3 regions of the Rhizobium sp. 01L419 genome follow, and region 3 is predicted to be linked to each of the others. Evidence: predicted binding sites of a transcription regulator. Region 3 holds the regulator's gene; each other region holds the start of a gene.
The links. The regulator PhoB, encoded in region 3, activates phosphate uptake and scavenging genes when phosphate is short. The targets are predictions, from matches to a motif close to TGTCATNNANCTGTCAT.
Positions count from the first base shown of each region.

Region 1 (3,277 bases), on a different contig from region 3:
TCAACGGATAAACATCCGGAAGTCGAAGTCTTCTCCCCAATCTGTGGGGAGAAGACATAGCGTTGTCGCGACGATCAGCGCGTCAGATCAAGCGCTGCCGTCAGGTTGCCCATCGGCGGCTCATTGTTCAGCGCAAGCGCCTTGTCGCGGGCGAGCAGGCCCGGCAGAACCGGCAGATCGTATCGGGCGGTGATCAGGCGCAAGATCGAGGTCGTGTCGTACTGGGTATGATCGACCATGCCGCCCTTGGCGTAGGGCGAGATGACGAAGGCCGGTATGCGGTTGCCCGGGCCCCAGCGATCGGCCTTCGGCGGAGCGACGTGATCCCAGAAACCACCGTTTTCGTCATAGGTGACGATGACAAGCATGTGGCCCCATTGCGGGCTCTTTTCGAGATGCGAGACCAGGTCTGCGAGGTGCTGGTCGCCGCTCGAAACATCGGCATAACCGCCATGCTCGTTGAGGTTGCCCTGCGGTTTGTAGAAGGAAACGGCCGGCAGCTTACCGTCGTCGATATCCTTCGTGAAGGCTTCGCCGCCGAGGCCGCCATCCTTCAGATGCTCGGCGCGGGCGGGCGTGCCCGGCGCGAAATTGGCGAAATAGTTGAACGGCTGATGATGGAACTGGAAGTTCGGCACAGGCGTGGCGTTCTTGCCGTCGAGGGCTGCCTGCCAGGCGCCGCCATACCAGGCCCAGGTGATGCCCTTCAGCGATAGCAGGTCGCCGATGGTGATCTCGTGCTGCGGTGGTAAGGTGTTCGGCTGCGAGGGATCGGCGTAGGCGGCATCGCCATCCTTGGCAGGGGCGTTGGCGCTCGGCTGGTAAGGCGGCTGCATGGTGTTGACGGCGTAGAAATCCGGCGTGAGGTTGCCGTCGGAGACGAATTTCGGAGCGCCGTCGAGGGCCGATTTCGGGCCGTTGTCGGCCGGGGTCAGCGAGATGCCGTCAGCGTCGACCTTGGCGATGGTCGGCTTGGCCGGGCTCTTGTCCGCATCGGCATAATAGGGCGCGCAGGCGCAGATCAGCTGGAAGTGATTGAAGAAGGAGCCGCCGAAGCCGCCCTGGAAGAAATTATCGGCGAGGACGTATTTCTTGGCGATCTGCCACATGGGCAGGATCGACCCGTCGTAGTGGCCCATGACGAGGCTGCCGGAATCAGCCCAGGCGACGAACTTGTCGTTCTTGCCGCCATCGATCTGCATCTGCTCCTGATAGAAGCGGTGCCAGAGGTCGCGGGTGATGACATTTGTCGCCTGCGCGAAGCCTTTGGGATCGTCGATCGAGAAGACGGCATTGGCGAGGTGAGCGGACTGCGCCTCGGTGATTGCGGGCGTCACACCCTTGGCGGTCAGGCCGCCCCAGGAAGGCGGCAGCTCCGCCAACGGCGCGCCGTCGCGATCGAGCTGGCGTGCCTGGCTTTCGCTGGCATTGGCGAGGCCATTGGCGCCCGGAAAGCTGCCATAGAGGTTATCGAAACTGCGGTTTTCGGCGTAGATGACGACGATATTCTCGATCTTGTCCATGCCTGCAGGTGCGGCAAGGGCGGCCGTGGCTGATACCAGCGGCAGCAGGGCCGAACCGGCCAGCGATAGATTGCGGAGGAACTTCAGTCTGATCATGGCGGGGGATACCTCATGGCTAAGGGGGCGTGGCTAGAGGAGCGCCCGGCGGAAATAGAAAGACCGAGCGCAAGCGAGACGCTATTCCCGCCGTCTATCAACTTTGTGACATTGGGCAGGTCGCACCTGCGGTCGAAAGGCGCGCGTCATCAATCTGTTGCAGTCAGGTTCGATCATGGGGGTAGACGATGTTAACTCATTGGAATCTTTCATATGGCGGCAAAGATTATCTGGCTCTTGCGATCCGGTCTGGCGCTCGGTTTGGCCGCCACTGCGCTCGGTTTGAGCCTCCTGCCCCTGCGGCAAAGCAGCGCGGCCGTCATCGGGGGCGTGCACCCCGGCCCCATGTCGCGAGCCGACGCCTATGCGCGCGCCGAAGCGCTGACGGAGCTCGGCCGCAAAATGTTCTTCGATGCCTCGCTTTCCGCCTCCGGCGTGCAGGCCTGCGCCTCCTGCCACGATCCACATCATGGCTTCGCTCCGGCTGGCGCAACGCCGGTCGAAATGGGGGGACCGCATATGGACCAGCCGGGCCTGCGTGCCGTGCCGACGCTGCGCTACCTGCAGGCCACACCCTCCTTCACCGAACACTTCTACGATTCCGAGGACGAAGGCGACGAGAGCATCGACAACGGGCCGACCGGCGGCCTGACCTGGGACGGGCGCGTGGACCACGGCTATGATCAGGCGAAGATCCCGCTGCTGTCGCCCTTCGAAATGGGCAACAAGGATGAAGCCGCGGTCGTCGCCTCACTCAGCAAGGCACCCTATGCCGAAGATATCCGGGAAATTTTCGGCCAGGATATCTTCGGCAATGCCAAGGATGCCTTCCAGGAGGCGGTCGAGGCGCTCAGCACCTTCGAGCAGAGCGGGCCGGATTTCTACCCCTATTCCAGCCGCTATGACGCCTTCCTCGCCGGCAAGGGCACGCTGACGGCGCAGGAGCTGTATGGCCGCGAACTCTTCGAAGATCCGGCCAAGGGCAACTGTTCAAGCTGCCATTTAAGCGAGCCCGCCAATGACGGCGAGCCGCCGCAATTTTCCGATTTCGGCTTCCTGGGGCTGGCTGTGCCGCGCAACATGGCGATCCCGGCCAACAGCAATCCGAACTATCATGATCTCGGCCTTTGCGGCCCTGAGCGTACCGACTTCAAGGACCGGGCGGACTATTGCGCGCTGTTCCGCACGCCGACGCTGCGCAATGTGGCGCTGAAGAAGAGCTTCTTCCACAATGGCTACTTCCATTCGCTGCGTGACGTCGTTTCCTTCTACGCCACGCGCGACAGCGATCCCGGCCGCTGGTACCCGAAAAATGCCGACGGCACGATCCGCAAATATGATGACGTTCCGCAGGCCTATTGGGACAATCTCAACCAGGACCCGCCCTTCGGCCGCAAGCCCGGCGACCCACCGGCACTGACGGAATCGGAAATCGACGATATCGTCGCCTTCTTGGGCACGCTGACCGATGCGGACCAGCTTCCAGGCCCGACGCGGCAAGCAATACATTGAATTCAAAAGCAAAGGCCGGAGCGATGCCCCGGCCCTTGTCGATCGATATCACAGAATAATCAGGCAACCGTGACCGGAACTTCGGTCGAGGTGCGCATGGCGTGGCTGTAGGGGCAAACGATGTGGGCTGCGGCAGCGAGCTTTTC
Region 1 is NZ_JBFTSM010000008.1:154,506-157,782, forward strand. It holds gene AC1DUP_RS17515 (aldo/keto reductase) at 1-11, shown strand, start outside; gene AC1DUP_RS17520 (acid phosphatase) at 75-1,619, opposite strand; gene AC1DUP_RS17525 (cytochrome-c peroxidase) at 1,833-3,131, shown strand; gene AC1DUP_RS17530 (organic hydroperoxide resistance protein) at 3,191-3,277, opposite strand, start outside.
Region 1: the regulator PhoB is predicted to act here: its motif matches at 1,764-1,780, upstream of AC1DUP_RS17520 (acid phosphatase).

Region 2 (3,277 bases), on a different contig from region 3:
GTGGATCCTGGCGCTGAGCTACGCACTGATCGGCTGGAGCATCGGCCTGCGCTTTACCCGCTCGATCATCAAGCATGCCGCCCGCGCCTTGCCGCGCGTCTCCGCTTCCATTCTCATACTGATGACGCTCTGCGGCTGCATGGCGGTGGCGCTTCACAAATTCGCCGGCATCGACCCGCTGACCGCCTATCTGGCGACCAGCCCCGGCGGCGCCGATTCCGTCGCCATCATCGCCGCCTCAAGCGATGTCGACGTGCCCTTCGTCATGGCCATGCAGACCGGCCGCTTCATGATGATCCTGTTGATCGGCCCGGCGCTCGCCCGCTTCATCGCCCGCCGGTCGGGGCTTGCGGAGCAGTCCGTCTAAGTTCGCGGCGAAAACCGAATTTTGCCCTTAGCGGGCATGATCTCAGGTCGTCGGCTCGAACCGGAGTATCCCGGCCACCTGCGGCCCGGACCCGGAATCCGCGGGATGGGAGACACCATCCATGACCTGAACCTCCGGGAAATCAAAGGGGCTGACGCCCGCAATGCATGCGACGTTGATGCCGAACTGGTTTGGATTCGAGCGGCGCTGATGATGGGTATAGATGCCGCAGGTCTTACAGAAATAGTGCCTGGCGATGCCGGTATTGAATTGATAAAGCGTCAGATTGTCCTCACCCTGGACAAATTCGATATCCGAAAGCTGTGCCGAGACGGCAATCGCACCCCGCATCCGGCAGTAGGAGCATGAACAGCGGCGGATCGTGTTGAATGCGTCGGCGAGCCGGACGCGGAACCTGACGGAACCGCAGTGACACGCTGCATCATGTTGTTGTCTCTCGTCGCTCATTGCCAGCCACCCTCGTTGTTCTCAGTAGAAGCGCTACACATTTTTTGCTGAGATTGTTCTACGACCAGCGCTCGCAGAAGGCCTCGATGTCGTTGGACTGAAAGTCCGCGAGCCGCTCCATGATGGTCTCGAAAGGCCAATCCCACCAGGCGATGGAAGCAAGCTTCTCTGCGATATCGCGCGTGAACCGCTCGCGGATGAATTTGGCAGGAACGCCGCCGACGATCGTATATGGCTGGACGTCTTTGGTGATGACCGCGCCTGCAGCAAACACGGCACCGTCTCCGACCTTTACACCCGGCAACACGATGACCCCGTGGCCAATCCAGACGTCATGACCGATGACGGCGCGATCCTCCTTGCGCTCATCGAAGAAGGACTGGTCGCGCACGGCATCCGCAGAGTAATATTCAGGGCAATAGCTGAAACGATGCATGGACGGGCGGTCCATCGGATGATTGGGCGCGCCGATCCTGACCTCTGCTGCAATAGCGCAGAATTTTCCAATCGTCGCGTCACCGACGATACAGCGAGGCCCCAGATAGGAATAGTCCCCGAGTTCGACCGTGTGCAGAGATGTGTCCGCCAAGATCTCGCAGCATCTGCCTATATCGGAATCTCTGATACTCGCCGTCGAGTGGATAACGGTCTCGGCGATTTTGGGGCGATTTGGTTGTGTGGTCGAGTGCATTGACAGTCTCCAGGTGTTGGCCTGCCTACCCGGGGACAATGAAGGATATGTGACGCTAGACTGCCAAAGAACCGGGCAGCGAAATCAGTTATAGAAGGCCATCAGATCAGGAGCGCGGCAGGCTGCCATCGCTGGCCTTCGCCGCATAAAAACGCTGAAGCCCTGCCCAACGCCCCGGCGTCACGCCATAAGCCTTCTTGAAATGCCGGATGAAATGCGCCTGGTCGGCAAAGCCGGTCGCGGCCGCCACATCGGCAAAACCTTCGCCCTCGCCCATTAGGGCCTTTGCCTGCTGCAGCCGCCGCATCACCATGTAACGGTGCGGGCTGGTGGCAAAGGCTGTGCGGAAATGCCGTGACAGGGTGAAACGGTCGAGCCCGGTAATGCTCTCCAGCTCGCCCGAGCGCACCGGCCGCAGAGCATGCGCCTCCAGATAATCCCGCGCCGCCCGCACCTGTTTCCAGGCAACAGTGCCCAGAACCCGTCGGCGCACCTGCGAATGCCGCGACAGGCCACCTGCTACGCGGCTGACGAAATCATCGACGAAGAGTTCGTCCAGCTCCCGGTCCAGTTCGCCGAGTGCGGCGAGCAGTACCTGGGCCAGCGCTCCGTCGGCGATCACGGGCTGGTCGACGAAGGGAAGACCTATCTTTTCCGCCTCAAGGCATTCCATCAGCAGCGCCGGCTCCATGTAAAGCATGCGGTAATGCAGCCCGGCTTCGGTCGCAGCTCCTCCATCATGCTCCTCGTCAGGATGCAGCACGATGACCTGCCCCGGCATGCTGAAGCGCCGCTCGCCGCGATAGGTGAAGGTCTGCACGCCGTGCAGGGTGACGCCGAGTGCATAGGTATCATGCCGGTGCGGCTCGAACATGTTGCCCGAGAACTGCGCCTCGATGCGCTCGATGCCGGGAAAAGCCGGCGCAGTCAGGATACCGCTGCCGGCAGGCGCGGCCAGTATGCCGCTGCCGGCCTGCGGCTCGCACAAACGTTCAAGACCTTCGAAGACCTGCGGCGTTAGATCCTGGCTCAATGCCCGTAACTACCCTTATGAAGTCGATACCCTGATGAAAGAGACTGGAATGTTTGATACCAAAATTGCGATCGTCCTGCGAAACAATCTTGCCGGCTGGCAGAAGCTGAATGTCACAGCCTTCCTTTCGACAGGCATCGCCGGGCAATATCCTGACATTATCGGCGAACCCTACAAGGACCGCGCCGGCAATCTCTACAACCCGCTATCCATCCAGCCGATCATCGTCCTATCGGCCGACGAAGCGACGATATCGACGATCCACCGCCGCGCGCTGGAACGCGAGGTGACCTCCTCGGTCTTCATCGAAGAAATGTTTTCAACCGGCCACGACGCCGCTAACCGGGCCGTCTTTGCCGAATACGCCCCGGACGACGCCAAGGTCGTCGGCATTGCGCTCCGCGCCGACAAGAAGATCGTCGACAAGATCACCAAGGGCGCGACGATGCAGCATTGAGGCAAGACGCCGGGTGACCCCCGGCCGCTGGCGTTTCAGCCTGGCAGCAGCTGTTCGGCTTTCAGCGCCGCCCCTTCAGCAACTGGTCGACGACGACGAAGAGCGCAATGCTGCACCCGGAGGGATCGCCGAGATCTTTCCTGACGCGGCCGACCAGCACATCGTCCTGGCCTGATGCTTCCGACGGCATCGGGAAATGATTGTCCGCGCGGTCGTCCACCAGCAGCAGGCCGGGAGCACCGGCACCCGGATACAGGTGAT
Region 2 is NZ_JBFTSM010000001.1:607,357-610,633, reverse strand. It holds gene AC1DUP_RS03030 (AbrB family transcriptional regulator) at 1-367, shown strand, start outside; gene AC1DUP_RS03025 (GFA family protein) at 410-835, opposite strand; gene AC1DUP_RS03020 (DapH/DapD/GlmU-related protein) at 894-1,526, opposite strand; gene AC1DUP_RS03015 (AraC family transcriptional regulator) at 1,633-2,559, opposite strand; gene AC1DUP_RS03010 (DUF2000 family protein) at 2,609-3,016, shown strand; partial or broken gene AC1DUP_RS03005 (Asd/ArgC dimerization domain-containing protein) at 3,078-3,260, opposite strand.
Region 2: the regulator PhoB is predicted to act here: its motif matches at 1,565-1,581, upstream of AC1DUP_RS03020 (DapH/DapD/GlmU-related protein).

Region 3 (3,277 bases):
TGTAGGTCAGCGCCGATGATTGCAGGTCACGACAGGTAGGCTTTTAGACATTTAGCTTTCCTTCTCTGACTGGACACAGTTCACTGCGAAATACTTCCGGTGAGGCGTTCGACTATGTCCCTAGATTGCGGCGTTAATTAAATCCCCCTTTTATCAAGGACAAATACCTTGTACGTTCGAGCTATGCCTTAAAGGCATAGCGAGGACGCGATGGAACTCAGGCATTTGCGTTATTTTATTGCTGTTGCGGAAGAGGGAAGCTTACTGACCGCAGCCGAGCGGCGGCTACACACTTCCCAGCCCTCACTCAGCAGGCAAATTCGCGATCTGGAAACCGAAGTCGGTGTAAAACTGCTGGAACGGCAGCCGCGCGGCGTGACGCTCACTGCCGCCGGTAAAGTGTTTCTTGATCACGCGCGGCTGGCGTTGTTGCAAGTCGAGGCGGCTGCGGAAGGGGCCCGGCGGGCAGAACAGCCGCAAAAGCAGTCGTTCACTATCGGTTTTCTCGCAGGGCAAGAGGTCGTGTGGCTACCCCACGCACTGCGCATTATTCGTGAGGAAGCGCCGGAGGTTGAAATCATATTGTCCAGTCAGTCTTCCCCGGACCTTGCTCTGGCGCTGATGCGAGGCAAGCTGGACGTCGCTTTCCTTCGCCCCGAGACGCAGAGTGTTGGTGTGTCGTTCAAGTTTTTAGCCAAGGAGCCACTGATCGCCGTGCTGCCGGCTGACCATCGCTTGACGTCGCAGAAAAAGATCCGGCCACAGGATCTTGCCCGCGAAACTTACGTCAGTTCGGCTAGAATTTCTCCGGTATTGCAATCCCTGATCCAGGAGTACGCGTCGAACGTTGGGATCACACTCAAGGCAGAGTACGAAGGTGAAGGCCTGCCATCAGCAATGTCGCTCGTCGTGTCTACAGGTGGAATAACGCTTATTCCGCTTTATGCGCAAAATATGCTGACGCCAAATGTCGTTGCTAGAGCACTTGAGGGTGTGCCTCCGACAATTGATCTCACCTTAGGATACAACGATTCAAATTCCTCACCTTTGCTCCGCCGATTTTTGTCTCGTTCTGATGAATTAGTCGCCAACGTACAAAATCAGAGCATCATCCGATATGCTGAAGTTCCATAGCAGAGCTCACGCTCATCTTGGTGACGGCTTCGATTGGCTAACGCCAGCAAGCCGACAGTCCCCTTCCGGCCCCAAATCAGTCGATGCTCAAGGCTCAGAGAATGTTCGCAATCGGCGCATAGCAGATGTCCCCGTCATCGCTTGAGCCCTCGCGATGCAAGGGGCATGTCGGTCAAGGTGTCAGCAAGGCAACGCCTACTCTTAAAAAGCCCACCCGAACAAACAAACGGGCCGCCCGGGAAAACCCGAGCGACCCGTTCGTGACCTCCGATCACTCGGATCAGGCTTCCATGGAATATCCCGCGCCGCGGACGGTGCGGATGACATCCTGCATGTTGGAGAAATTCAGCGCCTTGCGCAGGCGGCCGACATGGACGTCGACGGTGCGTTCATCCACGTAGATATCGTGACCCCAGACGCCATCGAGAAGCTGCGAGCGGGAGAAGACCCTGCCCGGCGACGACATCAGGAATTCCAAGAGGCGGAATTCGGTCGGGCCGAGGCGGACTTCGCGGCTCTTGCGATGGACGCGATGGGTTTCGCGATCGAGCTCGATATCACCACATTTCAAAACGGTGGAGAGAACCTCCGGACGGGCGCGTCGCAGCATCGCCTTGACGCGGGCAACGAGTTCCGGCGTGGAGAAGGGCTTGACGACATAGTCATCCGCGCCGGTCGAGAGACCGCGAACGCGCTCGCTCTCTTCGCCGCGTGCCGTCAGCATGATGATCGGCAGACGCTCGGTTTCCGGCCGCATGCGCAGCCGGCGGCAGAGCTCGATGCCGGAAACGCCCGGCAGCATCCAGTCAAGGATGAGCAGGTCCGGGGTGCGCTCCTGAAGCCGGATTTCGGCCTCGTCGCCACGGAGGATCGTATCCACCTCGAAACCTTCAGCCTCGAGATTGTAGCGGAGAAGCACGCTGAGTGCCTCTTCATCTTCAACAACTGCAACTCTTGGGATCATGCGTGTCAGTCTCCTAATGCATGATCCTTAAACCGGGGGTGATTTAAGCAAGGGACCATGCAGGAACTCGGAATTGGCTGCGACCCTTGCGCGCCCCAGCGCGGGGCGCGCACGCAATCGGCAGGTCCGGATTACTCCGTCACCGCACCAACGGTATTGGAGCTGTCGTCCTTCGGACGTTCGCCCTCCGGCTGGGCGCCGGTTGCCATGTAGTAGATCGTCTCGGCGATGTTGGTTGCATGGTCGCCGATGCGCTCGATGTTCTTGGCGCAGAAGAGAAGATGCGTGCAGCTCGTGATGTTGCGCGGATCTTCCATCATGTAGGTCAGGAGTTCGCGGAACAGCGAAGTGTACATCGCGTCGATCTCGTCGTCGCGTTCGCGGATCGCATTCGCCTTGTCAGCTGAACGATTGGTGTAGACGTCGAGCACTTCCTTGAGCTGGACGAGCGCCAGTTCGGAGAGATGCTCGAGGCCGCGGGCGAGCTTGCGCGGAACGCCGGTGCTCTGCACCGCGATGACGCGCTTTGCCGTGTTCTTGCCGAGATCGCCGACGCGCTCGAGGTCGGCGGCGATGCGGATCGAACCCATGATCTCGCGAAGGTCGGAGGCCATCGGCTGGCGACGGGCGATCGTGACGATCGCCTTGTCGTTGATCTCGCGCTCGGCGTGATCGAGGATCACATCGTCGGAAATGACCTTCTGAGCAAGCGCGGTATCGCCGTTGACGAGCGCGCGGACAGCGTCGCCGCCCATCTGTTCGGCAAGGCCACCCATCTCGGAAATGCGCCGGGACAGGAATTTCAGATCGTCATCGTAAGCAGAGAAAATATGTGTTGATGCCATGGGGCTTTGTCCTCGAAATCGGGAAGGCTTCACATCGCCAAAATCAGCCGAAGCGACCCATGATGTAGTCCTGGGTACGCGGATCGTCCGGGTTGGTGAACATCTTGTCGGTATCGTTCTCCTCGACCAGGTTGCCGAGGTGGAACATGGCCGTGCGCTGCGATACGCGAGCGGCCTGCTGCATGGAATGCGTCACGATGACGATCGTGTAGTTTTCACGCAGCTCGTGGATCAGCTCTTCGACCTTGGCAGTTGCGATCGGGTCGAGCGCCGAGCAGGGCTCGTCCATCAGGATGACTTCCGGGCTGACGGCAACGGCGCGTGCGATGCACAG
Region 3 is NZ_JBFTSM010000003.1:128,666-131,942, forward strand. It holds gene AC1DUP_RS07605 (LysR family transcriptional regulator) at 211-1,134, shown strand; gene phoB (phosphate regulon transcriptional regulator PhoB) at 1,415-2,098, opposite strand; gene phoU (phosphate signaling complex protein PhoU) at 2,230-2,943, opposite strand; gene pstB (phosphate ABC transporter ATP-binding protein PstB) at 2,987-3,277, opposite strand, start outside.